4 regions of the Microcystis aeruginosa FD4 genome follow, and region 1 is predicted to be linked to each of the others. Evidence: predicted binding sites of a transcription regulator. Region 1 holds the regulator's gene; each other region holds the start of a gene.
What was found. The regulator HrcA, encoded in region 1, represses chaperone genes, less so after heat shock. The targets are predictions, from matches to a motif close to TTAGCACTCNNANNNTNNGAGTGCTAA.
Positions count from the first base shown of each region.

Region 2: the regulator HrcA is predicted to act here: its motif matches at 2,643-2,669, upstream of prmA (50S ribosomal protein L11 methyltransferase).
Region 3: the regulator HrcA is predicted to act here: its motif matches at 2,955-2,981, upstream of groL (chaperonin GroEL).
Region 4: the regulator HrcA is predicted to act here: its motif matches at 5,795-5,821, upstream of groES (co-chaperone GroES).

Region 1 covers NZ_CP046973.1:541,329-549,387, reverse strand. Annotated here, with positions in the region: gene folB (dihydroneopterin aldolase) at 1-70, shown strand, start outside; gene GQR42_RS02785 (NADPH-dependent FMN reductase) at 57-599, opposite strand; gene GQR42_RS02780 (hypothetical protein) at 761-1,087, shown strand; gene GQR42_RS02775 (rhomboid family intramembrane serine protease) at 1,084-1,692, opposite strand; gene nth (endonuclease III) at 1,769-2,425, opposite strand; gene rseP (RIP metalloprotease RseP) at 2,425-3,516, opposite strand; gene GQR42_RS02760 (hypothetical protein) at 3,753-3,992, shown strand; gene menA (2-carboxy-1,4-naphthoquinone phytyltransferase) at 4,157-5,068, opposite strand; gene GQR42_RS02750 (hypothetical protein) at 5,479-5,772, shown strand; gene hrcA (heat-inducible transcriptional repressor HrcA) at 5,759-6,835, opposite strand; gene GQR42_RS02740 (rhodanese-like domain-containing protein) at 6,993-7,331, opposite strand.
Region 2 covers NZ_CP046973.1:1,049,453-1,057,511, reverse strand. Annotated here, with positions in the region: gene GQR42_RS05375 (B12-binding domain-containing radical SAM protein) at 1-1,043, shown strand, start outside; gene GQR42_RS05370 (molybdenum cofactor biosynthesis protein MoaE) at 1,084-1,530, opposite strand; gene prmA (50S ribosomal protein L11 methyltransferase) at 1,696-2,592, opposite strand; gene serA (phosphoglycerate dehydrogenase) at 3,036-4,613, opposite strand; gene ilvB (biosynthetic-type acetolactate synthase large subunit) at 4,870-6,723, opposite strand; gene bioD (dethiobiotin synthase) at 7,066-7,728, shown strand.
Region 3 covers NZ_CP046973.1:3,368,639-3,376,697, reverse strand. Annotated here, with positions in the region: partial or broken gene GQR42_RS16945 (GTP-binding protein) at 1-873, opposite strand, end outside; gene groL (chaperonin GroEL) at 1,236-2,918, opposite strand; gene GQR42_RS28935 (apolipoprotein A1/A4/E family protein) at 3,184-5,100, shown strand; gene GQR42_RS30070 (helix-turn-helix transcriptional regulator) at 5,151-5,336, opposite strand; gene GQR42_RS16920 (NF041680 family putative transposase) at 5,457-6,782, opposite strand; gene GQR42_RS16915 (hypothetical protein) at 7,013-7,288, opposite strand; gene GQR42_RS16910 (hypothetical protein) at 7,478-7,624, opposite strand.
Region 4 covers NZ_CP046973.1:945,326-953,384, reverse strand. Annotated here, with positions in the region: gene GQR42_RS04920 (RNA-guided endonuclease InsQ/TnpB family protein) at 1-722, shown strand, start outside; gene GQR42_RS04915 (hypothetical protein) at 691-1,569, opposite strand; gene GQR42_RS28335 (hypothetical protein) at 1,566-1,790, opposite strand; gene GQR42_RS04905 (ISNCY family transposase) at 1,978-3,231, opposite strand; gene groL (chaperonin GroEL) at 3,764-5,389, opposite strand; gene groES (co-chaperone GroES) at 5,436-5,747, opposite strand; gene GQR42_RS04890 (CP12 domain-containing protein) at 6,702-7,319, opposite strand; gene GQR42_RS04885 (hypothetical protein) at 7,376-7,702, opposite strand; gene trxA (thioredoxin) at 7,783-8,059, opposite strand, start outside.

The sequences.
Region 1 (8,059 bases):
ATCGAAACCCGCCGCCCCAATTCCCCATTTCACCGGTAAAATCACCATTGATATTACTAGATCTCGTTGAGTTTACGGGTATTATCGACTAAACTTTGAGCAAAAGCGTCAAAACGTTGGGAAAGCTTCTCGTCAAGGATTTTTCCTTCTTCGTTGAAGACTTTCCACGCTTGTCCTAAGCTAATTTGTTCGGGAATCACCCAAGCATGAACCCAACGGAGAATGATTCTTAAATCATTTAGGGCATTACTATTGGATTGGCCGCCTAAAACACTGATTAATCCGGCAACCTTTCCCGATAACTCCTCAAAACTCATTAAATCTAGGGCATTCTTCATCACACCACTGACACTGCCATGATACTCCGGTGTCGCCAAAATTAATCCCGCTGCCGATTTAACCGTTTGCTGCATTTTGGCCACATCGGGATAGTCAGAATAGTCATCTCCCCCGTTACAGAAGGGTAAAGAGAGTTTTCTCAGGTCAATTATCTCCGTTTCTACTCCTAACGCCCCTACTCGACTGATAGCAACTTCTAACGCCATCGCACTATAGGATCCGGGGCGTAAACTGCCATTAATACCAACGATTTTGATCATAGAATTTATACGAACTCATAACGACTACATATAAGCTAACAAAAAAAAGAGACAATTGGGGAAGCTTAGTTAAAAAAATATGTCGATGGGGCGGGGGGAGCGATCGATCTAAGTTTTAATAGGAGTAGAAAGAAAGATTTATTCCATTTCCCCTCATTGCCATGCCAGAATTTCTCGATTTTCTCAAACATAAATATGCCTATGTGGCTATTGGTGAATTTAAACCGGGGTGTTTTTCCGAGGCCCAAAAACTCTACGAAAAGGCCGTTTCCACCTATTCTACGGGATTCCAAGGGGCTTTTCTGCTGCAAAAACCTGGAACCGACGAAGGAATTGCCGTGATCATCTGGGATAAAATCGATGATATGGAGGCCAATAAAAGCGAAGCCCATGAATTATTGCTGAAATCCATGGCTCCTCTGTTTGTGAAACCGCCTGTCACCGATTTTTATGAAGTATGTAGCGAGATAGAAGGTTCCCCCATTTAGGGATAATGTTTCTTTTCGGTGGCGATTAATTTGGCGGCTAAAACCCCGCCTAGGAAACCAAATAAATGTCCTTGCCAAGAAATCCCCGGACGGGAAGGCAAAACGCCCCAAATTGTGCCACCGTAGAGTAAAAAGACTAGAATTGACAAGAGTATAGAAGGAATATTTCTCTGGAAATAGCCTCGCAGTAATAAAAAACCTAAATAGCCAAAAATCAAGATACTTGCCCCGATATGGGTGTATCCGGGAGCAGCAAATAACCAGACTCCTAACCCCCCCACCAGCATAGTTAACCCAGTCACAATAAAAAAGTCACTGGTTTCCTGTAACATCACCAACCAACCGAGAATCAGGAAAGGAACCGTATTAGCAATAAGATGGGGAAAGTCCCCGTGTAGGAAAGGTGCGAAGAGAATACCCCGCAATCCGATGACTTGATGGGGAATAATCCCGAAATCGTCTAAACTGCCCCGAAAAACAAATTGATCTAAAATCTCTAACAGCCAAAAAATCGCCACAAAAGTAGCGAGGATTATTGCTTGGGTTTTTATTTCTTGCCGAGAGCCTTGACTCATAAGATTGATGGATGAGCTATTTTTTCCCATTATAGCCCCCCACATCAGTTATCAGTTATCAGTTATCAGTGATTCAGTTACCAGTTATCAGGTGTGAGTTTACTGTTTACTGTTTACTGTTTGCTGCGGGACAAAGAGGGGCTAATTGACAGGAAAAACAAGCGGGATTTCTTGCTTTACAAACTGCCCGGCCGTGGTAAATAATACTAATAGAAAAAGTTTCCCAATCCGGTTGAGGTAGTAAAGCCATTAAATCCCGTTCAATTTTCACCGGATCGTTATTAGTAGTTAAACCCAAACGATTACTTAAGCGCTTAACGTGGGTATCTACTGTCACCCCCTCAATAATCCCGTAAGCGTGAGCAAGTACCACATTAGCCGTTTTTCTAGCTACCCCGGGTAAAGTTAATAATTCCCCCATTGTCTTGGGTACTTCCCCCTGAAAATCCTTGATAATTTTTTGACAAGCACCCTGAATATTTTTAGCTTTATTGCGATAGAATCCCGTGGAACGAATGAGGGTTTCTAACTCCTCTCGCTCGGCAAAAGCTAAGGATTTAGCATCGGGAAAACGAGCGAATAAAGCAGGAGTCACCTTATTTACCCGCTCATCAGTGCATTGTGCCGAGAGAATAACTGCCACCAATAACTGCACAGGAGTTTGATAATTTAAACTACAGGTTGCCTCTGGATATAATCGCTTTAGGTTGCTTAAAATTTCTAGGGCGCGCAGTTGAAGCTTAGTTTTTTTTCGAGGGGCGATCACTGGAATAAATCCTGAAAAACTGCTAGGTTAGCCGTGTCGCGCACGATTAAGAAAACTCCTAATCCTAAGAGTAAAACTAGACCTGTTTGCATGATGTTATCTTGCAGTTTAGTTGGGAGAGGTTTACCTACCAAAGCCTCGATTAATAAAAATACCAACTGACCGCCATCAAGGGCAGGTAAAGGCAGAATATTAATCACCGCTAAGTTAATACTAATTAGGGCGGCAAATTGAAAAAGATTACCCGCATCATTACGAGCGATTGCTGCTCCGTATTCGACAATTTTAACCGGTCCTGCTACCTGTTGAACACTGTCTTTGAAGTTACTAACTAACTGCCCAAAACCTTGCACGGTTAATAGGATTAATCGTTGAAATTCACCCGCACCCAAGCTAAAAGCTTGCCCAAAACTATCGGCTTTTAGGCGAGTTTCTTCACCGTTAGGAGCCAATCTCACCCCAATTTTACCCTGACCATCACTTCCCAATTCAGGAGTAACGATTAAATCGAGAGTTTCTGTCGGGCGTTTGATGGTTAATTTTAGGGGTTGAGCGGGGGAAGATTGAATAATGTCACGGAAGTCAATAATGGCATTTTGAGAAGCACCAAGGGGCTGATCATTGATAGCGAGAACAATATCCCCCGCTTGCATTCCCGCTTGTTTAGCGACGGAATTTTCCGAGGTGAAAACCTCTGGAATAATTACCCCTTCTTGATAGTTAATTTGGGGAAAACCCACCGTAGCGACTTGGGTAACAAGCAAAAAATAGGCAAAAATTAAATTAGCAATTACTCCCGCACTAATGACGATAGCTCGATCGAAAACGGGACGATTGCGTAATAAATCAGGATCGTTATTGGGAATTTGACTATCGGGATCATCATCGGGAAAACCAACGTAACCCCCTAAAGGAATGGCGCGGAGGGCGTATTCTGTTTCTTTACCTTGATATTTAGCTAAAGCTGGACCAAAACCGATGGAAAAGCGATTAACATGGATAGATTGCCAACGGGCGGCGGCAAAATGACCCAATTCGTGAACGACAATTAATAGGGCAAGTACACCGATCGCTATTAAAACTGACATGATGATCAAATTATAATGATTAGGGGTCGAGAAGGTCGTTGCCGACCTCCCCTCCCATTCAGAACCATACATGAGATTTTCACCTCATATGGCTCCTAGTTTGACTGTTCCCTTGTTCAGGATACAGCTTGACATCCTTTGGTTAACAGTATATCATCTTGTTTGACAATTTCCCTAGAGGATGTCTTACCAGATGATTCTAGGCTCTCGCACTTCTTTATAGTACAACTCAAGGCATGGCGGTTTCAATTGCTGGCTTGCCAGAACAAGTTGATCCTCACTGGCGACGCGGTATCAGTTATCTCAAAATTGGCTTACGTTGCCTACAAGGAGTTTTTCATAAGGGACGAGAACTTCTTCTGCCTATTCCCCTTCTCCCCAAAGCTCCCGAACCAGTTTTTGCCTCAAAGCCAGCTGAACAAGATTCCTTTGAACGAATTTGCTTCTCTCGCATCCGTGCCTTAACCTGTCAGTGATTCACCAAGAATTTTCAGGCAGTCAGGGAATTCGGTTAATTTTTTTTTCGGTCTATCCCGCCTAAATATGAGGGGTTCGCAGGCAAGCACGGATTCCCATTGTGAATATAAGTATATGTCAAGTGGCGGGGTTTTGTCAAGGGGTTTAAGAAAAAAAATCGGGTTTATGAACGGGAAGCAAGGCAATAGCCAAGGGCGAAGAGAATGCCAATAAAAAAGTGAAGATTAACCGCTATAAACTTGCAGTTACTGACTCGCTGAGGTTGGTCGTGATTTTGGCTAACGTGGTTGACTAATTGCCAAGCGAAAGGGAGACTAAGAAAGATTAAGAGGGTGAGAGGGGGATAAACTTGCAGCAGGACAAAAACTACCGTTAAAACGTAAACGATAACCGTCACCGCGGTTAAAACTCGAGAACCTTTTAAAGTACCTAAACGGGCAATGGGTGATTTTTTACCCGCTTTGAGATCATCGGCGACTTGATGGAAATGGGAACAAAAAAGGATGATAGAAGTGGTAATCCCAATAATAATTGAAGCCGCTAGACTAGAGACAGAAAAAGTACCGGCTTGGGAATAGTAGGCAGCCGCAATCGCCAAGGGGCCAAAAGTAAAGAAACAAATAATTTCACCTAATCCTTGATAACCGAGACGGAAGGGAGGCCCTTGATAGGTATAGCCCAAAAAACAGCAGAGGGCGATTAATTCTAGGATCATCCAATCGCCTCGCCAATAACTAATGGCAAAAATACCGGCGATACCCACTAAGAGAAAAAGATTACTCAGCCAGAAAATTAAAGATTTATTGCCGGTTAAATTAACGATCGAATGGGCCTTATTGACATCGATCCCAGTATCGGCATCAAAAACATCATTGCTGAGATTTAACCAAGCGAGAATTAAAATAGCTGAGAGGATAAAAGTGGCAAAAATCGGAGGAGAAAATCGACCTGTTTCCTGATAAGCGATCGCTGTTCCCAGAATAATCGGTATAATCGCCACACTATACATTGGTAGTTTAATGGCTGCTAACCAGAGTTTTTTGGCCGAGGGAGTGGTGACAGTATCGGTGGTCATAGTTAAATGATAATCAGGAAAACTCGAGCGCTCTAGGGATAAAAAACGAGGGTTTAAGGTAGAATTATAGCTTTTTGTGCCTCAACTAGAAAGGCGGCATTTGATATTTGTGTTGATCAACAGAAGTTATTAAGTATCTAAGCACAATTAATTACACATCTAAGCCACTACTCCGTCAGACTGCTGCTGTGATCAGTAAACAGTGAACTGAAAACTCAAATCCGATCCCTAATAGCTGTATCGGAGTCTCGGAGTCTCGGAGTCTCGGAGTCTCGGAGTCTCGACTAGGAAATTAATTTTGCACGACTACTTAAAAATGGTAGGGGTGCAGGGGATGCGCCCAAAATTGAACAGAGGATGTTATTCTCTAGACAGTCAGCTGAAAATTCCCGCAACTTTCCCAGCCACCGATGAGAGCGATCGCTAAAGATGATATTCTTTGTATTCACCATGAAGATGTACCGGTTTATAAAAAAGGCGGTTCATTGGTGAGAAATAGTTATTTTTGGGCGCTAAAATCGATCGCCTGTGGGGCGCGTCGGGGACAGGATTGGGAGTTCGATGCGGAGGTGTGGGTGGCGCTGGTGCGGATGTTGCTCTGTTTTGCCAATTCTGGTTATTTGGGCGATGGTGAGACAATTTTAGAGTTTACTGTCGATTGTCCCATTCCCGAACCTTTGCGGGCGATATCTACTTACTTATAGCCTCGCTGAGATAATTAGCGGTGGATTCCACCAGAGGAATAGTATTTTCGTATAACATTCGCGTCGGTCCGATAATGCCGACACTACCGACGGGAGTGTCTCCTTGTTTATAAAAAGCGGAGATAAGAGTGCAAGGGCGCATGGATTCCAGAGGATTTTCGGAACCAATGGTTATTTTGACTTTTTTAGCTGATTTTTCCAGTTCTGGTCTTTGTAAAATCAGGGGTAAAAGGCGATCCTGTTCTGCTTCCAATAGATGCAGTAACATTTGTACTTGTTGCCATTGGGCGAATTCTGGCTGTCGAATGACTTCAGCGACACCATGGACGATAATCTCCGGGGTGGCAGTGGATTGGAGACTAGCGCTGATTTCTTGGCTTAATTGTTGGAGAAAATGGGTATAACGGGCAAATTCTCGCTCGATTTGCTGCCAATCGAGGTTAATTAAATCTGCCAAGCAATAACCTTTTAATTTTTCCCCGAGAAAATTAGAGAGGATTTGTAATTCTTCTGCTAATCCATCCTCCTTGTCCGTTTCCATGGACTCAGGAATCTCTATCATAACCGAGCGTGTTTGTAAACTATCTGTAACAATAATTAACATGATCTGCCGGGCTGAGACGGGGACTAATTGCAGATGACGCAGGGTATTGGTGAGGGTGTGGGGGAGGGTAACGATAGCGATATAACCGCTTAAACCGGCTAAAAATTGGCTGGCCTGTTGCAGAAGACTTTCGAGACTCCAAGCGGGAGATTTAGCGTTTCGATGCAGATAATAGCCGATTTTTTCGCCGATACGGTCATCGGGAGTCATTAACTCATCGACGTAGAGACGATAACCCCAATCGGAGGGAATGCGTCCGGAGGAAGTGTGGGGTTGATAGAGTAAACCCTCTTTTTCCAGTTTACCGAGAGCATTGCGAATAGTGGCGGAACTAACAGTAAAATTATACTCCTCCACCAGAGTTTTCGAGCCAACCGGTTCGGCCGTGGCGATATAATGTTGAATTGTCGCCTTTAATATCTGTTGATAGCGATCGCTGAGATGAGTTCTAGCGGACATAGGGGAATAATCTTAAGAAAAGATTTATAACAATTTTTTAGACAGTATAACGCTTAATCAGTTATCAGTTATCAGTTATCAGTTATCAGTAGTCAGTAATCAATGGGGAGAAAGGGGATAGTTTGCCCCTCTTTTTTCCCGATTGGGGCGATCAAAATTAGTAACGGGGAATATTAGGATCGACGAGGAGGGAATAAGCATCGATGCCGCCGTTAATATTTTTAACATTAGTAAAACCCTGACTTTGTAGCCATTGGCACATCTGCAGGGATCTCATGCCATGGTGACAGATAACGAGGGTTTCCGCTTGGGGGTTGAATTGGGTGGCAATAGTGGGCGACCATTCTCGGTATTGACTCAAGGGTAAAATGGTAAAACTGGCTACAGATGCGATCGCAACTTCCTCCGGTTCGCGCACATCAATAAGTTGTAAATTAGGATCATGATCGGCTAAACGGAGAGCGAGTTCATGGACGCTAATTTCGGGAATGCACATAGATTTGGTCTTAAGAATGGGTTATCTTTCCTTTAGATTAGCAAATCGAGCGACCCTGAGCGGTTAGGGACTTGCGTAGGAATAATAAGCTGCCCGCGTATTTAAATTGCTTGTTGAGACGAGGCACTCTTGCACTCTTGCAACAGCAAAGGGATTGGGGGGGATTCGGCTAATTATAAGAATAAGCGGTTTAAATGCGTCTTAGCTTATCCCAGCCAGACAATCGCTCTGTAGAAGATCAGACCAGCCCTAAATGGTACATTATCAAAGCGCAAGTCCCTGACATCGCATCATTAAGGCGGCGGCGGAAAGGGCAGGTGTTAACCCCCACGTCTCCGCTCACTGGTCGCGCCATGCCCATGCTTGGAGAATGGCTGTGATAAGTACCTAAGCAAAATTAATTACACATCTAAGCCGTCAGCTTTTTGCTGTGATCAGTAAACAGTAATCAGTAATCAGTGAAAAGACAGTAGGAAACTTCTATTTAATACTGCACACTTAAAACTCAAATCTGATAACTGATAACTTGCCCACTGATAACTGATAGCTGTCTCGGAGTCTCGGAGTCTCGACTAGGAAATTAATTTTGCACGACTACTTATCAGGGGCATTTATGCCTAAAGGTAGACAAAATGTATTAGGCTAAAAGCTAAACTATTTTGGCAAGATTTCTTTGAAGACCTCCTCAGCCTACTTATTGGTTTTCCACGGTAGTCGCGATCCGCGTC
Region 2 (8,059 bases), 510 kb from region 1:
GATGTCCCTTCCAGTGCGAATTTTGCGATATTATCGTTCTCTACGGTCGTAAACCCCGCACCAAAACCCCCGCACAACTATTAAAAGAATTAGATTATCTCTACGAATTAGGTTGGCGCCGGGGCGTGTTCATGGTGGATGATAATTTTATCGGTAACAAGCGTAACGTTAAATTACTCCTCAAAGAATTAAAAGTTTGGCAAGAAGAACACCAGTATCCTTTCCGGTTTAACACGGAAGCATCGGTAGATTTAGCCGCCGATCCCGAATTAATGGAAATGATGGTTGATTGTTATTTTGATGCGGTCTTTTTAGGCATTGAAACCCCCGACGAAGAAAGTTTACAATTAACCAAAAAATTCCAAAACACCCGTAGTTCTTTAACCGAGACGGTAGAAAAGATTATTAAAGCTGGATTGCGCCCTATGGCGGGATTTATCATCGGTTTTGATGGCGAGAAAAAAGGTGCGGCCGATCGCATTATTAATTTTGTCGAAGAAGCGGCCATTCCCACGGCTCTATTTGGAATGTTACAAGCTTTACCGAATACCGCCCTATGGACTCGCTTGGAAAAAGAAGGACGACTACGATTAACGGGGAAACAGGACATTAACCAAAGTACCCTGATGAATTTCGTTCCCACCCGGCCGATCGAAGATATTGCCACAGAATATATTGAAGCCTTCTGGACATTGTACGATCCGGAGGTATTTCTTGATCGCACCTATCGCTGTTTCTTGAAATTAGGCGCACCTAAAGCTAAACCTGCCTTTAAACTGCCTCGCCGGGCTGATCTCTATGCCCTAGCGGTAATTATCTGGCGACAGGGCTTTAAACGTTCCACTCGCTGGAAATTCTGGCAGAATTTATTCGGTATTTTGCGCCATAATCCCGCCAATGCCGAACACTATATCACTGTCTGCGCCCACAACGAGCATTTCCTGGAATACCGTCAGATTGTTCGGGATGAGATTATGGCACAATTAGCCGAATTCCAACGCCAAGAGGCATTAACATCGGAAAAAACCGCGATAGCGGCCTAATTATTCCGAGGATGGGTTATTTACCCATCCTGAACGCCATTTATTGATTTTCCAGTTCACAAGCGCCAATACTAACCCATTGACTAGAACCATCAGACCAGTATTCTTTTTTCCAGATAGGGGCATTATGCTTGAGACTATCAATAGCATAACGACAGGCTGCGAAAGCTTCCCCCCGATGGGGACAACCCACCGCTACTAAGACGCTAATTTCACCGATTTGTAGCTTACCGGTGCGATGGTGAATGACAACTCGATTGGTATCGGGCCAAGTTTGCCGAATTTGCCGAGCAATTTGCCGGAAAACTTCGATCGCCATCGGTTCGTAGGCCTGATAATCAAGATAAATAACCGGTTTACCGTCGGTTTGCTCCCGTACAGTCCCACTCATTAGTACAATAGCACCATTAGCCCCATCATCGGCTAATTGATATACTTCCTGCAAAGATAAGGGAGCAAAACTGATGCGAAAACTATCTTGAGTCATGGATGCTTTTTCAGTAAACAGTAATCAGTAATCAGTAAATGGTAATCAGTGAAGTGAAAAGACAGCACTGTTAATGCCATTTAATACTCCTCACTTGATACCGCTCACTGAAAACTCAAATCTGATAACTGATCACTGATAACTGATTCAAGGCTGACAGCTATATTAATCTACAGTGCGGCGAATTTGAAGACAACACCATTCTTGACGTTTCCACAGGGCAGCCACTGTCCAGCCTTGGGGTTCTAAAATATCTGTAACTGCTTGTGCTTGGGTAACGAGGAGGCCGCTTAAAATTCCCCAAGTGGTGGGTTTTGCCAGACGGGTGATTGCGGGCATTAAAGCGATAATTGTCTCGGCTAAAATATTACAAACGATGCCATCAACACCATCGGGAATTAATTCTAATAACTCCTCGACACTACCCTGATTAATAGCCAAATTTTCGGGGTTAATCTCGTTGAGATGGCGATTACTGCGCGTCGCATTCACTGCCAGCGGATCTGTATCAACAGCATAAACTTTTTTGGCCCCCAATAAAATCGCCCCGATCGCCAGTATGCCGGAACCACAACCAATATCGGCGATAATTTGATTCTCTGGATGGCTACTTAAACGCATTTCTAGGGATTCTAGACATAATTGGGTGGTGGGGTGCGTTCCTGTGCCGAAAGCGGAACCGGGGTCAATTTTAATCACCAATCTCTGGTTATTTTCCGGGGGATTTAACCAAGCGGGACAGATCAAAAAGCGATCGCCGATTTCGCTAATTTGCCAATGTTGTTTCCAACTGCTGGCCCAGTCTTCCTCGTCGATTAACTGCCAATGGCTGACAGGTTCAGAAAAACCTAAAATCAAAGCATCCTGCTTTAACCAGAGGCTTAGTGCCTCTAAATCGGGCAATTGCGCTTTAATTTCTGGTATATAGGCCTTAACCTCTAAAGAGGATTGTTTTTTAGCAGTGGCCGTTCCCGAACAGCCAAAATTTTCCAGTCTCCAGAAAACCGTTTCTTCGAGACTAGGTTCGCACAAAACCGTAATTTCCCACCAACTATTAGACATATATTCAGTTATCCGTGATCAGGGATCAGTTATCAAATTTGAGTTTTCAGTCAACAGTATTAAGTGGCAAGTGCGGAGCTTTGGCTCTTCTGGTTTTTGTGTGAAAGGAAGAAGAATAGGGATAATTTGGGTGCATCTCAATTTTGTCGAAATATCTAGAGGACATTTTGGGCGCACGCGGTGCGCCCCTACCATTGGCGCAATCATATTATTGTAGGGGCGAATTGCATTCGCCCTCTTTGAATAACTGCTGCTGCTCACCATAGGTGAGGGAAAGTCATAAATAGGAGATGCAGCCGATAATTTTCGGGAAATATAGTCTTTAAAGCCTTGTCTGGCAAGACTCCTACGAATGATAAGCACCGATTATCACACAAAGTCGAGGAGAGCCGAGCTTTCTTTTCACTGATTACTGATTACTGTTTACTGATAACTGATTTAACCTAGAGTTTTACTGTATAAGCATCACGGATACCGGGGACTTTAGTAATTTCCGAGAGAAGACCTTCCGGTAGAGGATCATCGAGACTCAGGGCCATAACTGCATCACCGCGAATAATTTTGCGTCCTACCTGCATACTGGCGATATTGACATTAAAACTGCCTAAAAGTGCGCCAATTTTGCCGATAATACCGGGCATATCTTGGTGAAGGGTGAATAACATATGATTACTCGGTGGCACGTTAATTGGGAACTCATCGAGGTCAGTAATGCGGATTTCTCCCGTACTTAACAGCGCTCCGGTGACGGAATGGGTCCCCATGGAACCATTGGCTTCCAAATGAATCGATCCCGAATAGTCGCGGGTCGAAGCATCACGGGTTTCGATTACCCGGATACCGCGTTCCTTAGCTTCGATCGCCGCGTTAACATAGTTTACCCGTTCCCGGAGAGCTTGGGAAAGTAAACCCTTAATTGCCGCCACCACCAGAGGTTGACTGTCTTTAGTGGCCAATTCTCCCTGTAAACGGACATTTAACGAGTCACAGCGACCTCCTGCCAACTGGCTAACGAGATTCCCCATAGTTTCCGCTAATTGCAGGTAAGGGCGCAGTTTTTCCATAACATCGGGAGTTAGTCCGGGGATATTAACGGCCGAACGCGCTGGCAAACCGAGGAGGACATCGCGAATTTGTTCGGCCACATCAACAGCTACACCCACCTGTGCTTCCGTAGTCGATGCACCTAGGTGGGGAGTGAGAATGACGTTAGATAATTCTCTTAATCTAGATTCGCCTAAGGGTTCCTGTTCAAATACATCCAAGGCTGCCCCAGCAATTCTACCGGATTCGAGGGCTTCAATTAAAGCCAATTCATCGATAATGCCGCCTCTGGAACAGTTAATGATGCGGACCGTGGGTTTCATCTTAGCGATGGTTTCCCGACCGATGAGATGCTGGGTTTCGGGAGTTTTCGGGACGTGGAGGGTGATAAAATCGGACTCAGCAAAGAGTAGTTCCAGATCCACCAGGGTGCAACCGAGTTGATCGGCGCGTTCTTTGGAAATAAAGGGATCGTAGGCGAGAATTTTCATGCCTAGGGATCTAGCCACTTTGGCGACGTGGGAGCCAATTTTCCCTAAACCGACGACTCCTAGGTTCTTTTTATAAACTTCTGTGCCGATAAAGCGATTTCTTTCCCATTTATTCGCTTTTACCGACTGATTGGCATCGGGAATATGACGGGAGAGGGATAACATCATGGCCAAGGCGTGTTCGGCAGCGGCGATCGTGTTACCTTCGGGAGAGTTAACGACAATAATACCCTGACGAGTGGCCGCAGGAACATCGATATTATCGACTCCTACCCCTGCGCGGCCGATAATTTGCAGTTTGCTGCCCGCTTCGACAATTTCTTTGGTGACGCGGGTACTGGAACGGAGCATCAGTGCGTCGTATTCGGGGATAATTTGAATGATTTCCTCGGCAGATAGTCCTGTTTTCACGTCCACTTGGGCAACCTGTGACAGAATTTCTACTCCTACCGGATCGATCGAATCGGATACCAGAACTTTGGCCATAATCTTTATAACGTACTTTATTTCAGTCTACGGGCAAATGCTTGACCAATATTGGGATCTAGCAGCAATAGCCCATTTTAGAAGCAAAGGGTGCAGTCTAGGGCAAAATTAGCAAAAAGATTTTAGGTTGTCGTCAATGGTGTTGATTTCAGCCTCTTGTCTTTGTAACTGAGAGCTTGTCAATTTAATCACAGCCGCAAGCGAAAAACCTCCGTTATACTTAACGGAGGCTAGATAATTAATTAACAATTTTTGGCTACAATTTCGCCCCACATTCAGGACAGAATTTATTATTCCAATTGTTAACTGCACCGCAACTGGGACAATCGAGCATTTCACAACCCCCGGTGACAATTTTCGGTAAACCAATCATACGGGCATTACTTTGACCGGGGGCGACCATGGGATAACAATTTTCCTCTTTAGTCACGATCGCATTGACCAAAACTGGACCATCGTGGGCCAACATTTCGGCAATTTTTGCGGCTAATTCCTCTCGATGGCGAATAGTAATCCCTTTCATGCCGTAAGCTTGGGCTAACAGTTCCACATCCGGCATTCCCACTTCCATATTGGAATTAGAATAACGTTCCCCATAGAAAGCTTCTTGCCATTGACGTACCATACCCTGCCAACCATTATTAATAATAATCGTCTTGGCATGAATATTAAATTGCGTTAGGGTGCCTAATTCCTGTAGATTCATTTGGAAACTGGAATCACCACTAATACAAATGACCTCCTCATCGGGAATCGCCACCTTCACCCCCATCGCAGCCGGTAAACCGAAACCCATCGTCCCCAATCCCGCGCTAGAAATCCAACGTCGGGGTCCATTTTTGAGGAATTGGGCCGCCCACATCTGATGCTGGCCCACATCGGTGGTATAGTAGGCGTGGGGTGCTTGACGACCCACTTCAACGATCACTTCTTGGGGGGAAAGTCTGCCTTCCGGTCGAGGTACTTGCAGGGGATAATCTTGTCGCCAGCGATCAATCTTGGCTAACCAAGCTTGGGTGCGATCGGAATTAGTGGGATAATCAAATTCTCTGGCTTTTTGGAGTATTTGTTCTAAAACCACCCGCACGTCCCCGACAATCGGCACGTCAGGGGCGCGATTTTTGCCCACTTCGGCGGGGTCTATATCCACATGGATTACCTTAGCTTTCGAGGCGAATTCGTCCAATTTCCCCGTTACTCGGTCATCAAAACGAGCGCCGACGGCAATTAATAAATCACACTCGGTCACGGCAAAATTAGCGTAGGCAGTGCCGTGCATTCCTAACATTCCCACCGAGAGGGGATGATGTTCATCAAAAGCACCGATCCCCATTAACGTGGTGGTAACGGGTAACTGAAAACGCTCGGCCAACTCGGCAATTTGGGCGTGGGCATTCGCTGCGATCGCACCTCCGCCAACGTACAGTAAAGGTTTTTCGGCGGTTTCCAAGAGGTGTAAAGCGGCCTCGATTTGACGGCGATTGCCCTTAACCGTGGGACGATAGCCAGTTAGTTTCACATCTCCCGGTTCGACGGGGATATAATCACATAGTTCTAAACCGACATCTTTGGGAATATCGACTAAAACCGGTCCCGGTCGTCCTGTACTGGCGATATGGAAAGCCTCAGCGACGATTCTCGCTACTTCGCGGGCATTCCTAGCCACATAGGAATGTTTAACAATCGGGAGAGTAATACCATAAATATCGGTTTCTTGGAAAGCATCGGAACCGATGGCTGCCCGGCTGACCTGACCGGTGATAATCACCATCGGGATGGAGTCCATGTGTGCGTTAGCGATGCCTGTCACCAAATTGGTCGCCCCGGGGCCGGAAGTGCCGAAACAGACTCCCACTTTGCCGGTGGCCCTAGCGTAGGCATCGGCGGCATGGGCGGCCGCTTGTTCGTGGCGCACTAAAATATGTTGTAATTCTCCCCGTTCTTCAAAGCGGTAGAGTTCGTCATAGATGGGCAGGATCGCACCACCGGGATAACCGAAGATGTGCTTAACACCATGACGTTTGAGACTGTCCATCAAGGCATAAGCCCCAGAACAACGCTGGGGAACCGTTGTTAAAGAGTCATTGGGCTTGGGAAGTGATGAAACCACAGGGCAAACCGTCCAATTTCTAACTAGAGGGATAATTGCAATTCTGTTGCCTAGGATGCAACTTGAAAAATAGCAAAATTGATAACCTTATACTTTTAGTGTATTCCATCTCACCTTTTTGGCCGCAGTTTTTTTTCTTTTTGCATCTTATCCATGCAATATCTGAGAAGTGGGGTGATGGGGAAGTGGGGTGATGGGGAAGTGGGGTGATGGGGAAGTGGGGTGGTGGGGTGGTGGGGTAGTGGGGTAGTGGGGGGATGGGGAAGTGGGGAAGTGGGGAGAAGGGAGATAAGATGATAAATATTGGTGATTTTACCTGATCTTGACTTAGCCTGGGAGTTTATGAATAGTCTTTTGATTACGGCTACGGATACCGACGCGGGTAAAACCGTTGTCACCACTGCTTTAGTGGCTTATTGGCAAAAATACTATCCGTCGAAGGCCCTGGGGTTGATGAAATTAATGCAAACGGGTCAAGGCGATCGAGAATGGTATGAGGGTTTATTTCAGGGTCAATTAGAAATGATCACACCGCTGCAATATCAAGCACCCTTAGCGCCTCCTGTGGCTGCTGATTTGGAAGGTCGAGATATTCCTTTAGGGACGGTGTGGCAAGCTCTGCTAAACCTACAAAAAAGCCAAGATTTGGTTTTAATTGAGGGTTTAGGGGGTTTAGGTTGTCCTGTCACCCACGAGCTAACTGTGGCGGATTTAGCGGCTCAATGGCGGTTAAAAACCCTTTTAGTGGTGCCGGTGAAATTGGGAGCGATTTCCCAAACGGTGGCTAATATTGCCCTAGCAGAGCAGAAAAAGGTGAATTTGGGCGGAATTATCCTTAATTGTCTTGAACCGCGCACTGAGACGGAGATAGAGCAGTTAACACCGATCGATTTAATTCAATCCTTGACTAATTGTCCAGTTTTAGGTGTTTTTCCCTTTATCGAAGATCGTCGGGATTTGGATAAATTGGCCTCGGTGGTAGCTAGTTGGCCAGAAATTATTTAGAGCAGGAAAACCTAGCAGATTTTGTAATTTTTGTCAAGAAATATTTGTTAAATATATATTATTTCTGATAAAAATATATAGTTATTGGGAAAAGTTTAAATTCTCAGGCAAAAATACAAAGTCTTATGAAAATTCTTGAAAAATTGTTTCAAAACTCAAAAAATGTGAGCATAATTTCGGGACAATGGGAACTAGAGGTATGGATTGGGGAATTAGTTAGCCGCACATTATACATCAATAAAATTTTCGGTTAGGACATTAAGGCCAAGGGCAACCACCCAAGAATAGCAAGACAAAATAGAATTCGTTGTATTTTCCCTAATCCTTAAAA
Region 3 (8,059 bases), 2.6 Mb from region 1:
TGACTGTCCAGGAGTTCCAGGGTTTTTTCTAGCGATATTTTCCTCCGCTTCTTGCCCTTGCACTAAAGCATTTAAGGCCAGCAGCGATCGCCCTTCCCGATTTAAAATCGTTAAGAGTTTATCTTGCAGCTCCTCAATTTGGGGGGGAGGGGTTTCCCACTCACTCACCACGCGCCCATCGGGGTATTCCACCCGGACGGGAATCGGTTGCGGTTCGGCGGCTACCATAACTATCTCATCGGTAGTTAACAAATCTTCTAACGTTTTTTCAGCCCGATTGGTTCCTAATCTCTGTAACTGCTGAAAAATCTGGCGGCGATCGGCTTCCGGATAGAGGTCAATCTTATTAAACACCAAAATGAGCGGTTTTTTTGCCCGGCGCAATTCTGCCAAGGCCTCGTATTCGGTCCGGGTAATATCCCCCGCTACGATAAATAAAATCAAATCGGCACTTTTAGAGACTTCCCGGGCCATATTCGCCCGTGCTTCCCCTTCAATCTCATCCAATCCGGGGGTATCGATTAATTCTATCTGAATTTTACCCGTGGCTGCTGTCCAACGCACCGATCGCGGCCAGCGTGTCACCCCGTGCAGGGGTCCGGTTGCCAGGACTTTTTGACCGACTAAAGCGTTTACCACCGAGGATTTACCGCGACTGACTAACCCGAAGGCCGCCACCCGAATCACCGTTTCATCCAGTTTATCTAAGGCCGATTTGAGGGACTGCAAATCCTGTTTAACGGCGGCCTGAAGTTGGGGATTGGGGGGATAATTCCAATGGCGGCGAAAACTGGCATACCATGTTAAAGCCTGTTGTAAACTAGCTTTAGCCTGATTGTAATGAGTTTCCTCGAGGGAAGGGGTCTTGGTCACGGTTGATTTTTTAACTGTTTATTGATGCTGCTGCCTTTATTGTAGAGTTTCGGGGCGGTAACTTAGATGCAGTTATCTGGGGTTAGGGGAGATGGGGAGACTTTTCAGTGATCAGTGAACAGTGATCACTGAAAAGAAACCAGCGAAGCTCAAGGGGAGACAAAGAGGTTCAAAGGTAGGCAGGATAAAGACTCTAGCCAAATGGCACTCAAAGAAATAGGGGGGTTATGGCAACTACTCAAATTATTCTTGCTCTGTGGTTGAGGAAAAAAAACCTGTCCCTAATGCCGATGTTAACCAGAAAAGGGACAGATTGGCTCAATTGCATGAGATTATTTTCAAGGGCCAGAGGGCATCAGGAATTACATCATACCCATGCCGCCCATGCCGCCCATGCCGCCCATGCCGCCCATGCCGCCCATGCCGCCCATGCCGCCCATATCGGGGGCTGCGGCTTCTTTAACGGGTTTTTCGACCACGAGGGCTTCCGTAGTTAAGACCATACCGGCGATGGAAGCGGCGTTTTGAACGGCTGACCGTACTACTTTAGCCGGATCGATAATTCCGGCGGCGATTAAGTCTTCGTACTTGCCGGTGAGGACATTGTAACCGATGCTAAAAGCGGTATCGCGCACACCTTCCACGATCACATCCCCTTCCACACCGGCGTTGTTGGCTAACTGACGCAGGGGGGCTTCTAGGGCTTTGGCGACGATATCGGCGGCGACTTTTTCCTCATCGTTAGTCAAAGAAGCTTTGAAAGCCTTCACCTTAGAAGCCAGGTGAATCAATGTTGTGCCACCGCCCGGGACGATACCTTCTGCCACGGCGGCTTTGGTGGCATTGAGGGCATCTTCGATGCGGAGTTTGCGATCCTTGAGTTCGGTTTCTGTGGCTGCTCCGACTTTAATGACGGCCACACCGCCGGCTAATTTAGCGATGCGTTCCTGTAATTTTTCCTTATCGAATTCGGAATCGGTTTCTTCTAGCTGTTTTTTCAGTTGGGCGAGACGTTTCTGCACATCGGCCTTATTGCGGCTGTCTCCGGAGGCGACAATAATTGTATTGTCTTTTTCTAGGGTAATTTTTGCCGCTTGCCCTAGCAGATCGAGGCTAACGGTGTCAAGACTTAAGCCCACTTCTTCGGAAATCAGACGACCGCCGGTGAGAATGGCGATATCTTGTAAAACCGCCTTGCGACGTTCCCCAAAACTGGGGGCTTTGATGGCGACGACATTTAAGACTCCCCGGGCCTTGTTGACCACGAGAGTGGCTAAGGCTTCGCCGTCCACATCTTCGGCGATAATTAATAGGGGACGACCTTGACGGGCAACGGCTTCGAGGACGGGGACTAATTCAGCGATCGCACTGATTTTTTTATCGGTAATCAGGATCAGGGGGTTGTCGTACTCGACGATCTGTCTTTCTTGATCGGTGATGAAATAGGGAGAGATATAGCCGCGATCGATCTGCATCCCTTCCACTACTTCTAATTCGGTGGTTAGGGATTTCGATTCTTCCACGGTGATTACGCCATCGGTGGTGACTTTTTCCATGGCGGTGGCGATCATTTGTCCCACTTCTTCGTCGTTGCCGGAAGAAACGGTGGCCACTTGAGCGATCGCATCTCCAGCGATCGGTTTAGCGACGGCGGCGATTTCTTCCACCAGATAGGCGATAGTTTTGTCTAGTCCGCGTCTTAAGGCGACGGGATTGGCCCCGGCGGTAACGTTTTTCAGACCTTCTTTAATTAAAGCTTGGGCGATGATGGTGGCGGTAGTGGTGCCATCTCCCGCTAAATCTTTGGTTTTTGAGGCTACTTCCTGAATTAACCTCGCTCCGGTGTTTTCGAGGGGATCGGACAATTCGATTTCTTTGGCGACGGTGATGCCGTCATTAACGATCTGGGGGGCGCCGTATTTCTTTTCTAACAAGACATTGCGTCCTTTCGGACCGAGGGTGATTTTTACTGCGTCGGCCAAGGCGTTGACACCTTTTTCTAGGGCGCGACGGGATTCATCTTTGAAGGCAATGATTTTGGACATAGTATCGCTGTTGTGATAGGACTCCTTATAGTTAATTTAGCACTCTTAGGGCTTGAGTGCTAACCCCGGTGTGCGGTTATTGAGGAGATAACGATGTTGAGGAGATAACGGTGTTATGTCCCTACGGCAGACTGAATTGAGTTAAAAAAATAAAAATTTATCAAGATTTATTAATAATTGCGGAAAATCAATGATAACTATTGTAGCATCGGGAAGCTAACAGAATTTTAGCCCATTTTCGCCTTTTTTTTAGGAGAAGACAACCATGATTAATCTGAATCCTGCTATCGAACAAAAAATTAATCAATTTATTCTGGAAACCCAAAATAAATTTAGTCAGGATAAATCAGCTACCCTTGCTAGTTACCAAACAGAAGCGACAAATATCACTCAAGAGACTCAGAATTTAAGAGATGAACTTATTCAAAAACTAGGTGAATTAACTTTTTCAGACCCTTTACCTAGCAGAGAAGAATTAGAAAAACAAATAATAGCTCATACCGATCAGCTTGTGGAGACAATCCACCTTTTATCTACTGGCAAAATTTCAGAAACTCCTCTTGATACTTTAAGCCAAGAAACTGATAGTTTAGTTACAACAATTACTATTGTATTCGATGCTAATGCTAACGTTCCAAACTTGCCAAAACTCAAGGAAAAGCTAACTGCTTGGCAAACAAAAGTTAAAGATACTTTGGTTGAATTTTCTGCCACTGTGGAATTACAACAGAAAAATGAGTCTTTGATTGCTGAACTGAAGGATAACTTAGACAAATATAGTTCAATTCCTGAAGTAGATGAACCCTTTGAAAAGTTAGTCAAGGAATTTAAAGATAATTTTGCACAACTACAAGAAGCAAGTGTTTTATTTAAAAATTTAGACGATTTAATCAATGAAATTCAAGCTAGAGATGAGGTGATCAAACTAAATAAAAGAATTGATACTTTGCTGGAAAGAACCAAAGAACAAGTAGCGGGATTCCCTCCAGAATTAGACCGGGAAGTACAGGGGGAATTAGCTAAATTAATTACAATACTAGGGATAGCGCAGGTAGAACTCATGAACATTTCCAAACCTTGTGATATCATGCAAGTAAAGGCGGTGGTAGATGCTGGAGAAATTGCGATTAAATCTTTAACAGGTCAACCTAATATTAGGTTGGCACAAAAATTACGCTATGCTGCGAAAACGGGATTAAGAAAAATTCAGAACGGTTCTGGGTTTATTTCAGCAAACTTCAGAGATAATCTTTTCCATTCTTTCAGAATACCTACAAAAGTTTTAATTGGATTAGCGTTGGCTTTCCCTGTAAATTGGGTTATTATGAAATTCTCTCCAGTGAACGAGTTACTTTCCTTACCTCCAGTCATAAAAAAATCTAGTAGCCAAAATACTCAGGGAGAAGGTAGCCAAAATACTCAGGGAGAAGGTAGCCAAAATACTCAGGGAAAAAATAGCTCAAATCCCAAGGACGGAGTAATAACAATACCTCCAGTCATAAAATCTAGTAGCCAAAATACTCAGGGAGAAGGTAGCCAAAATACTCAGGACGGAGTAATAACAATTATACGTTTGATGTGGATAACAGGCACTTTAGGGGGAGGAGTTAGTCTTCTAGCTCGTTTGCAAGACTTTGATGATCCCAAAAATCAAAAATATGACGATGACTTCTTGCCATTTGCAATTGGTTTAACCAAACCCATTTTAGGGGGAAGTTTCGCTTTCTTTATTCTGCTAATTCTTAACTCTAACATTTTTCCCATAGAAATTCGGCCTAGCACTAAAGGTACGGGTGATGACACCTATTTATATGGACTTTTGGCAATGGCTTTTGTGGCTGGATTTAGCGAACGTCTTGTTCCCGATTTAATTAGTCAAGTAGAGAAAAAAGTGACTGTAGAGGCTAGTTCCACTGGACAGGGACTACCTCCAACGATTTTGATCGCTCCGCCTATCAAAAGTTTAGCATTAAATGGAAGCCAAGAATTTACCATTAACCCCGTTGGTAACTACACCATCACAATCTCACCGCCAGAAAGCGGTAAAATTGATAAAAACACCACTGATGCCAAATTTACCTACACTGCACCTGCACAAGGAAAGGCTGGGGATACAATTACTATTACTGCCACTTCTGATTCCGGACAAACTGCCAAGGCTACTGTCACTTTAACTGTATAAAACTTTACCAAGTAACGACGTGGGAATCATTAGGGGTTAGGGGTTAGGTGTTAGTCGTCTTGAGGGGAAGGGAAGTCGTCAAGGGTACAGTCAAGCAATTTACAAAGTTTCTTAAATTGATTGATGGTCAGGGTAGGGATAGTGACTTCCCTCTCCCAATTGCTGATCGTCTGTTTTGAGACTCCTAATGTTTTCGCTATGTCGTCTTGAGACAGTGATCGAGACCGTCTCTTAATTACTGGAGTTTAGACTAAAAAATCAGACTGTAAAGTCTAGTCTGATAATTAGAACGCATAAAAAAAAGACTTAGCTTGTCAGAAAAGCTAAAAATAAGGCTAATTTATTCATTAGGGGCTTTAATCTGCCTCTTTTTTGTCTTTTTTCTGTCGAGTTACTGTCTTTTTGACCACTGGATAACGAGGTTTTTTCTTCCTTTTCTTACCCTTTTCCCAACCTGGGGACTTTCCGCGGGGTTTTGGTGGTTTGGCGGGTGTGCCTATCACGGCTAAAAGTCCCGCAAAGCCTTGTGCCACTCGTCCGGGGGTTAACTTCTCCAGGGGTTGAGGCTTCTGCCACGGCAGCGGGTTGTCCTCTATCATTTCACGAGCTAACCATAATTGCCAAGTTAAAATTGGCATCAAATTACTCCATCTCTGCCCGCTTTCTGTATTTCCCAATTTCGCTTTTGTCCAATGTAATCTTTGTTTAACAAATCGATTCCAATGTTCAATAGCAAAGCGTTTTAAATAAAGCGACCATAAGGACATTAAAGAAGGTTGTTCGGTTCCAATCCACGCTAACCACATTGGTTTGGCTTCTTTTTGGGAAAGTCCTTTCCCTTGGCGTTGAATCAAAATGATTTCCATCGGATGCTCCGCCGATTCATAGAAATGAAATTGGCTCCATTTTTGAATTTTAACGACTCCCCAAGTTGAATCATTGATTTCAATTGATTCAATAGGAATTGCCCAAGTTATGGGATCAGACAATTTCATTTTATGTCCATGTTTCTTCGGTCTTCCTTTTCCTTGATAGGCAGGAGCCTTAGCAAAAACACAACGGTTAGGACGTAAACGCATTAACTTATCCGCATTTATCTCGGATGTTAGTTTTACGAAATTAGCGCACCCATACTCACTGTCCCACAAAGTTATGGGTCTTTCTTCGAGATGTCGGCATACTTGTTTAAGTTGTAAAACGGCTCTAGTTATTGGCGTTTCATGAGAAGTAATTCTCTCATGTCGTAAGGGCAATGCCCAACTGCCTTTTTCTTTTGGTATCCAGGCTAACGTACTGTAACCATGACCTAACGTAATTGGTTTTCCTGAAATAACTTTGGCCCCGTGTTCATAAGTTCTGTCTTTTAACGTTGGAGCTTCAGTTCTGGGCCAAGGTGTATGATCTCCTGCCAAGATTATCCGTTGTGATGGTTCGGATCTGGGGATTTCGCTAATATAGAGTTTCATCAATTTGTTGGTTTTAGGCCGACAATCATCGAGAGCTTCATACAGGCTTGACCACTTTCGTCGAAATACTGGTGAAAGCGATAATTCAACCAAAGAATAGACATTTTTCGTGACAAGAATGGCATCCATCAACTCGAAAGTGCTATCTTTAGCTGGCCCTAGTAGTTGATAGACTTCATTTCTAAAATCCTGGAGTTTCTGAGTAGATTGATTCAAGTTTTTTGATTATTTGACAATTTTATCCCATTATCTCCTTTTTTTGACTCCCTGTAGTCTTCTTATCATTAGACCAAACTGTGCAGTTTGGTTGCAGGTTGAGTTAGTCTAAACTCCAGTTAATTAGAAACCATTGTGAAAAGGTTAACTCCATTACTTGACTCAACATTATCGAAATATTTATGGGCTTAATTAAGCCCGTAGGCACGGCTAAGGGCAACTTCTAGAGGTTAGGCTCGATCGCTTCTATTCTCGTTAATCTGTCGGATGATTTCAATCATTTGAGCGTGTCGATCATCCATTCTCTCTAGATGCCGGTAAAAATCGGCTTGAGTCTCATAAAAATCTGATTGTGCGCTTGCTATTCGAGCTAGGTAATCGCAAAGCCCTTTTTTCTCCTGTTTCCGTTCCTCGCGGTCACTAGCGACGGCCTCAGCTAGGGCTTGAATAGCGCGAGCGTTCGATTCCACTATTCTCTCGATCCGCTCTAATCTGTCTTCTGACATTTTGGTAAACTCCTAATAGACTAATTTCTTGTCCCCCACCGATGCCCGTCGGATGGGGGAATAACTTTAATTATGGGCTTTTCGATGCCAACGCTGAGGAGTCTTAATCTTTTCACTCAATTACTGATAACCGATAACTGGTAATTAATCCTCTAAAATCCAATCATTCTCGATTAGGTAAAGATTGTCCTAAACTATCTCTATCTCTCGGTTTCCGTGGTTTTCGATGGTGATATTGGCATATAAATCATCGAAAAACGAGACGGCTTCTTTTTTGTCTTTAGCGTTGACCGTTACCTCTATCTCAAGCTTGAGTAATCCTGTAAATTCTTTCATTTTTCCTCTCCTATGAAAAGGGAAAAATCCCCCCATTTTCTAATCAATTACAGCGCGAATTTCTTTTGAGCAGAGAGATAGAGGGTGGTAGCGATCGCGCGTCGATCTTCCCCATCGACTCCCAAAGTTTCAGCCTGATTTAAGCATAAACCGTAAAGTTTAGCTATATTTTGGCTGTATTGCGCGATTTCACGCTTTTGATTGGGAGATAGGAAAGATTGGTCACTCTCGCTCGTTTTTTCGCTGGTTTTATCGATTTTATGGTCATAAACCGGCTTAACAGGTATGGGGGAATCGGGCAGGGTTGGCCTAAGTTGGTTAGATTGGGATTTTCCACTAGGGAGGTTTTTCCTCTTGAATCGATCGCAACTTGGATCTGGCTATTTTTGATCAAATATTTGTGGCTGTAGGAATCATCGCCGGGCTGCCATAAGG
Region 4 (8,059 bases), 400 kb from region 1:
CGCATCTTGACTCAACCAAGGTACTAGGGATAGATCACGGATTAAATAATTGGTTAACTTGTGTTTCTAATATTGAAACCAGCTTTATTATTGATGGAAAACATCTTAAATCGGTTAACCAATGGTACAACAAACAAATAGCGACATTGAAAGAAGGAAAACCTAAAGGATTTTGGTCAAGAACTTTAGCTCATGTCACCGAAAAACGTAATCAACAAATGAGAGATGCCGTTAATAAAGCAGCCAGAATAGTAATCAATCATTGTCTTATCCATGGTATTGGTACTATTGTTTTTGGCTGGAATCAAGGTCAGAAAAACGAGTCAAATATGGGGGCGAAAAATAATCAAAATTTTGTACAAATTCCCACAGCTAAACTTAAGGACAGAATTGTTCAACTTTGCGAACAATACGGCATTAAGTTTGTTGAGACGGAAGAAAGTTATACCTCAAAAGCTTCTTTTTTGGACAATGATGAGCTACCTAAATATGGTGAAAAACCCGACGGGTGGCAGTCTTCAGGAAAACGAATTAAGCGCGGTTTATATCGTACTGCTGATAATTGGTTAGTCAATGCCGATTGTAACGGCGGCGCAAATATTCTAAGAAAAGTAAAGACAATGCTTAAATTAGATTTGAGCAGAGTTACTAGAGGCATCTTGACAATGCCCATCAGAATTAGATTTTGGTCTAATTCTGTGCTAGAATCTGCGTCGCTTTAGCGCGCAGAGTGTCAAACCTGTCATCTTTCGGATCCGTACAATCGTTGTTAATTCTGGCACTTTTGAGATAGTTAATTAACATCTGGTATGTGGTATCGGCATCTAGTTCTTCTAGTGGCAAATGCAAGTCAAATAAACCGCGTTCACTGGTTAATAAATCTCCCGTCATCCCGATGGGGTGGGCCGTCAGCATAAACCAAGCCCGACCTTTTAACATTCCCTGCGCGTCGTGCATCATTTGCCGTACCACAGCAGGATTTTGTTTATCTAGATCATCGATCGCGATCAGAATCCCCTGCGGATATTCTTCTTGCGCCCGCTCTAACAATGTATCGAAGCTCACAGTCGGATATTGAAATTTGGTGAGCGGTAAATCTTTCTCGCCGATTTTACCACCGATTCCTAAACTACCGCTAATTTCAGCACTACGCTCCTTCAATAGTTTTTCGGTGGGAATTCCCATCTGATAAAGCTGACGTTGCGCCCAATCGTCATTTGGCATCGCTCTAGCGAGGGCGATCAGTGCTGTAGTGGCGATATCTAAACCTGCGGGTAGAGATATATAGGTAGTCAACATTTGCGGACGATTGCGGCGTATAACCGACAATACTTCCAGTAAAAAAGCACTTTTGCCGATTCCTAAACGACCAGAAACCAGAATCCGACGACGCTCGCGACTTTGGAACAGATTAAACACCCGCGTCAATTCATTTTGTCGCCAGGTAAAAACACGATCGAGGGTATCGCTGTTTAAATCGATCGGGCTTTCGGTAAAGGGGATTTCCTTCCATCCTAACCGTTGGATATTGTCAGAGGATTGCTTAAAAAGATCATCGGCACTTGTCATATATATACCTCGCTGGTTTGTCGTTCGATCGCCCGTCGAGAAGCTTGATAAATAATGTCTATCTCCTCCACTTTATCGGGATCAGTCCAGCAATTCTCATTTTGAAAAAAATCAGATAAAATTCTCTTATTTAAATAGAGAACTTGTGTAGAAGCATTATTTTTTGACAGATAATTATCATCCAACGCTGGAGATAGACAGGTTTTAAGAACTCTGTCCATGAAAAATAGATTTCAACTCATAAATTCAGATGAAATTCTAACAAAATTTTTAGTTTTTTTATAAACAACTTTCTTTTTCTCCTTCAAGAGATGTGACATTTTCAACTAGAATTTACTTTTTTAAATGGGACATATTCGGTGAGAATAAATGAGAAAAATTCCGACCAATTCTTAAACCAAATAAATTTTAATAGGGTACGAATATCATATCTTTAAAGAAAGAAGTCCGAGTTACTAATAGCTCACGAATCTTTTGATAGGTGTAATTAACTAAATCCAAAACGGTATGAAATAAAAAAGCTAGTAAATTCAAAGACAATAAGAACTCGCACAAATGATTCTGACCATGACCAAAGTTATGCTCTAAATTATAACCGTGATTTTTAAGAACGTTCTTGCCTTCATTTTCAACTTTCCATCTGCTGCGCCCAGCTTTGACAATTTCTTCGACATTATTTTCCGTGATTTTATGATTAGTTATCCAATTATTTTGGTAGATAGTTTTCTGGGTTTTCTCATTAATAACAGTCACTTCACACCAATTAACTTCGAGACTTGAGTCCCCCTCTCTTAAGGGAACTCTAGAAGCATAACGATAACGATAAATTAGATTTTTTCGTCCATCCCATTGTTTCTTTTCAACGGTCGTAACTTCGCCACTTTTTTCTAAAAATTCTAGCCATTCATATAAAGTTTTATGCGACGTTTCTAAACAAACAAAAATAAAACTATAACCTTGTTTTACCGCTAATTCACAAACAGGTTCGTGAGAATATAAGTCGTCTCCTAAAAGAGTTACAGGATAACCATACTTATTTTTATGATTCTTATTTAACCATCTTTTAACGGCCGCATTTTCACAGTCTTGTTTTTGATGCCCATCTTGTTTTTTAATGAATTCTGGCTCTAAATTAATTACTTGTTTTTGCTTAGGAGAAACCACCCTAGGTGTGACACAGCCGTGAAAATAAGTTGTAGTTCCATTTCGATGATTACGACAGTTACAATGAGGGCAATGAATTTTCTTGGATGAGAAATATTCTGTGCCATCTAACGCCACTAAAATTTCTCCATCTAAGTAGAGAAACTTTTTCAAAACTCCCTTTTCCTTTAACCATTGATAGACTTTTTGAAAAGTCCTAGAGACATTAGAGGCTGGCACTGGCTCTAACAGATTTCTTATTTGATTATCCCCAGGAATTTTTTCAATTGAAAATAAACTTTCAGCCTTATCTTTTCCCTTATTGCTTTTCATTAAACGTTGATGGTCTAAAAAAGACGGCGACTGAGTAAAAAAGACTGAAAATGCAGCCATCACGGCATCTTCTACCTGATATTTTCTATTATTTCCAGGTTTCCTCTCATCGGGTAAATCATGTAATTCTTGACGTAAAAATTGCCTTAATTCCGAAATTTCTAGGGTTGCCGCTTTTTGAGCCATCTTGGAATAATTTGACGTGCTGGTGGATTTCTAACTCACCCATTTTACCTTAGCTGACAATAATTATAAATTTTTATTTCCCTTGAATTCCCTATTCTAAAAACAGAACTATCTTCCTGAATTAACCCCGTTCGTTCTCAGCCAACCTCTTTGATTGCTTGAGTATTTATACTTAATTTGTCCAACCAATTGTTTTTTTAGTGATCGCCTCTCCTGAAAAATAGTTACTTTGTACTATATTTTCCCTGCCAAAATCGGGGTTAATGCTCTATTTATTTCAAAATGAGAATTGCTGTTTATTAATATTTGCTTTTAAAAATTGCTGTAGCATCGTGGTATAAGTTAACAATCCAGATTTGTTCCCCATGGTGGGCTGTAAATCGGGATACCCGATCAAGCTATCAACATTTTACCGCAAGGAAAAAGCACCGGGGATAAAATTGTACTTTCCTTAACCCGAAGTGACGTTTTTTCCATCAAAAAAAACTCGATCGCTTAATTGCGATCGAGTCGAGAAAAAATAGACTAATTACTAATAGTCGAAGTCACCACCGCCGGCGGGAGCAGCGGCTTTTTCTTTTTCGGGTTTATCCACCACAATACACTCGGTAGTTAAAACCATACCGGCGATAGAAGCGGCATTTTGTAGGGCAGAACGAGTCACTTTCGCGGGGTCAACGATACCCGCCTCAAACATATCGGAGAACTCACCGGTAGCGGCATTATAACCGACATTAAAGGGCTTTTCCTTCACCCGTTCGGCAATCACTGCACCGTTTTGGCCTGCATTTTCAGCAATCCGTTTTAAGGGAGCAGCAATGGCGCGAGAAACGATTAAAGCGCCGGTTAATTCTTCATGGTGTAGGGTTTCTTTTGCCCAAGTTTCCAATTGGGGAGCCAGGTGAGCTAAAGTAGTACCACCCCCGGGGACGATACCTTCTTCTACGGCTGCTTTAGTGGCGTTAATCGCGTCTTCTAAGCGCAATTTGCGGTCTTTCATTTCCGTTTCGGTAGCGGCACCGACTTTAATCACTGCCACACCCCCGGCTAATTTAGCCAGACGTTCTTGCAGTTTTTCTTTATCGTAGGAAGAATCGGTTTCCTCGATTTGACGGCGAATTTGCTCACAACGGGTTTTCACTGCCACGTCGTTGCCTTCGGCGACGATGGTGGTAGTATCTTTGTTCATGGTGATACGACGGGCCGTACCTAAGCTGTCAATTTTGGTGGTTTCCAGTTTTAAACCCGCATCTTCGCTGATGACTTGACCACCGGTTAAAACGGCGATATCTTCTAACATCGCTTTTCTGCGATCGCCAAATCCAGGAGCTTTCACCGCAGTAACGTTAAGAACACCGCGCAGACGGTTAACCACTAGGGTTGCCAAAGCTTCTTTTTCGATGTCTTCAGCGATAATTACTAGGGGTTTACCTTGACGGGCCACTTGTTCGAGAATGGGAACCAAATCCTGTACTAAACCGATTTTTTTGTCGGTAATCAGAATAGCGGGATCTTCAAAGACGCATTCCATGCGTTCGGTGTCGGTGACAAAGTAGGGAGAGATATAACCTTTGTCAAAACGCATCCCTTCGGTGATTTCTAGTTCGGTGGTCATCGATTTCCCTTCTTCTAGGGAAATTACGCCTTCTTTACCGACTTTATCCATGGCCGAGGCGATCATTTGACCGACTTCATCATCGTTACCAGCAGAGATAGCGCCCACTTGTGCGATCGCTTTGGAATCTTCTACGGGTTTCGAGTGTTTGGCGATTTGACTGACGAGGAAATCGGCAGCTTTATCGATACCTTTTTTCAGAGAAATGGGGTTAGCACCGGCGGCGACGTTGCGTAAACCTTCTTTAACGATAGCGTGGGCGAGAACGGTGGCGGTAGTTGTACCATCCCCCGCTACATCGTTGGTTTTTGAGGCGGCTTGGCGAATTAAAGCCACACCGGTGTTCTCGATATGGTCTTCCAGTTCGATTTCTTTAGCGATGGTGATGCCATCATTGACGATTTGGGGTGCGCCGAATTTCTTTTCGAGGACGACGTTACGACCTTTGGGGCCAAGGGTGACGGCTACCGCTTCGGCCAGGAGATCCATGCCTTTTTCTAAGGCGCGACGAGCATCTTCGTTGTAGATAATAGATTTAGCCATAATGTCTCGTTATTCGTGCAAAATAGGGGTTTTCAAGGGTAGATGATTAGGAAACGGCGGCAAGAATGTCTTTTTCGGAGAGGAGAACGTATTCTTCGCCACCAAGTTTGATATCGGTTCCGGCATATTTGGAGTAGAGAACTTTGTCACCCACACCCACTTCCACAGGGGTACGGCTACCGTCATCGTTGCGTTTGCCAGCGCCGACGGCCACGACTTCTCCGATTTGGGGTTTTTCTTTAGCGGCATCGGGAAGGAAAATGCCACCGGCGGTTTTTTCTTCGCTGGGGCTAACTTTAACGAAAACTCGATCGCCTAGGGGTTTAACAGTAGTTACGTTGATGCTGACTGCAGCCATGGAATATCCTCCGTTTGTCTTGTATTTTGGTAAGTGCTTTTTTCAGATTAGCACTCTTACCTTCCGAGTGCTAATTTACCGAAATAGAAGGCCCCCTGACAACTGCTCGATCGGTACGGGTTTCCGAACTATGGTGTGAAGCTATAGCAGTTATCTTAATGGTGCGGTACAAAGTTTTCGTTTTGGGAAGGCAGCAGTCAGAATATCCCTTTTCCGTCACTCTAGGGAACGGGAAAACAGAAATGACAGGGAAAAACGGATGCCAACAGAGAATTTATAAATCGATTAAGTTGAGTATATAGAAAAGAAAAATAGTTAATTAATCGAGGAGTAAAGAAAACACAGAGCCAAGCTTTTAAGCGATTCAAGTAACCGAAAGGCTCGACAAATAATCGAATATTATTTAAGTCATTTTCTTTTAATCTTTTCGATTCTAAAATTGGAGCGTATAGTGGGGGATTGGCAACCCCACCGATACGCTTGGAAGCTGCCAAATGTCAGGGCGATCAAACCAAATCCTTACCTTGACAAGCAAAAGCTATTCACGGCGGAGATCGAAACCATGACTAGGCAGCATACACAGCAATGAAGAAAACATTGCCCTTGATTTTTCAGTAACTGACAGGCGGCTTTGAAGTTATACCATTTTTCAAAAGTAATGACAGAGATGGTTATGCCTGGTACATCTCAATTTTGTCGAAATATCTAGATGACATTTTGGGCGCACGCGGTGCGCCCCTACCATTGGCGCAATGATATGATTGTAGGGGCGAATTGCCTTCGCCCTCTTTGAACAACTTCTGCTGCTCACCTATAGGTGAGAGAAAATCACCAGCAGGAGATGCACCCGGTTATGCCTGCTACGAATAAAGAAAAATGGTATTAACCTAAGCGCATTAAGGGCAGAAGTCACCCTAAAGGCGATCGATCGATTCTCCCAAAACCTGCGAGGATTTAATCGTCATAAATGCGGCACTCTAAGGCATCAGGATTGGCTTCGCAGTAAGCTTGGAGTGAGTTATTCCCCTGTTTTTTGGCCCGTTGATGGGAGGCTTCCGCCTGGAGTTCCTCCACCACATCCCAAGCTGCAGCGCAATCTGAAGAGGTGTCACCCTTGGCCGCACAAATTGCCCGTGCGTCTTCCCGGGCTGCTTCAATTTCATCTTCAATGAACAACCGCTTTGGCTTTTCGACAAAATCGCTCTTGAAGAGAATATCACTCACAGAAATAATGCCCAGCAAAGTTTTACCCTGAATCACCGGGGCGCGGCGAATACGGGTTTGAGCAAATAACCGAGCCACATATTCCACCCCCAGTTCGGGATTAACGACCACACAGGGCTTGACCATAATTTCGTAAACCCGCATAGTTTTAGGATCGTGGCCAAAGGCCGCCACTTTGTAAACGATGTCGGTTTCGGTAACAATTCCATAAGGGTCCTGTTCATGGCGCGGTTCGACAATCAACCCCCGCAGTTGTTTTTCTTTCATCAATTTCACGGCATCGGCAACCGTTGCCGAACCACGAATGGTGACAACGTTTCGGGTCATAATTTCTTGGGCTTGCAGCATAGGATGATTTGGATGGTTTTGTCAAATAAAAGGACCGGTATAAATGCAAAAGTTGACTAGGGTTGTCCCGATAGCAATTTCCTAGACTCTTGTGGGCTGAGTGCCACTGTCAACAGAGATGACAGAGACCAATGGGCGATCGCTGGTTTAGGGTGGGACGGCATGGCCGCAGCTGTGTTCCCCTGAATGCCTGGAGCATAGGCCTCCAGCACAGCACCGTTTTGCCAACACATGGCGATGAAATAATCACACACTGGGCATTCCGTCTGAGCAACCTGTCGGGCCGGACACTTATATCCTGCGGGCAGGCGATCGCTCAAGAGCCGTTGAGCTACGCTGCCACAGTTGGGACATCGAATTTCCATAAGCTTGTTCATCGCCATACCTCAAAATTGAATATTGGTGTGAGAAGGAAAGGGTCAACGTCGGACGTTTGCCCAGAGTGTTTGTTCACGGTGGAAGACTATAATTGTCGTTCTACGGCAGCCGTAAATTCTTCATAGGGTTTAACCCCAACTAATGTTTCTATCAATTCCCCCTGTTTAAATACCATGACAGCCGGAATACTTCTAATCCCAAAGCGTTTGGCCACGGGTTTGTTACTGTCCAGGTCGAGTTTGAAGACTTTGGCGCGATCGCGATAGTCATCGGCCAATCGATCGATCAACGGTGCCACCAGTTTGCAAGGTCCACACCAGGTTGCTGTGCAATCTACCACCAACAGTGATTCACTCTTTAAC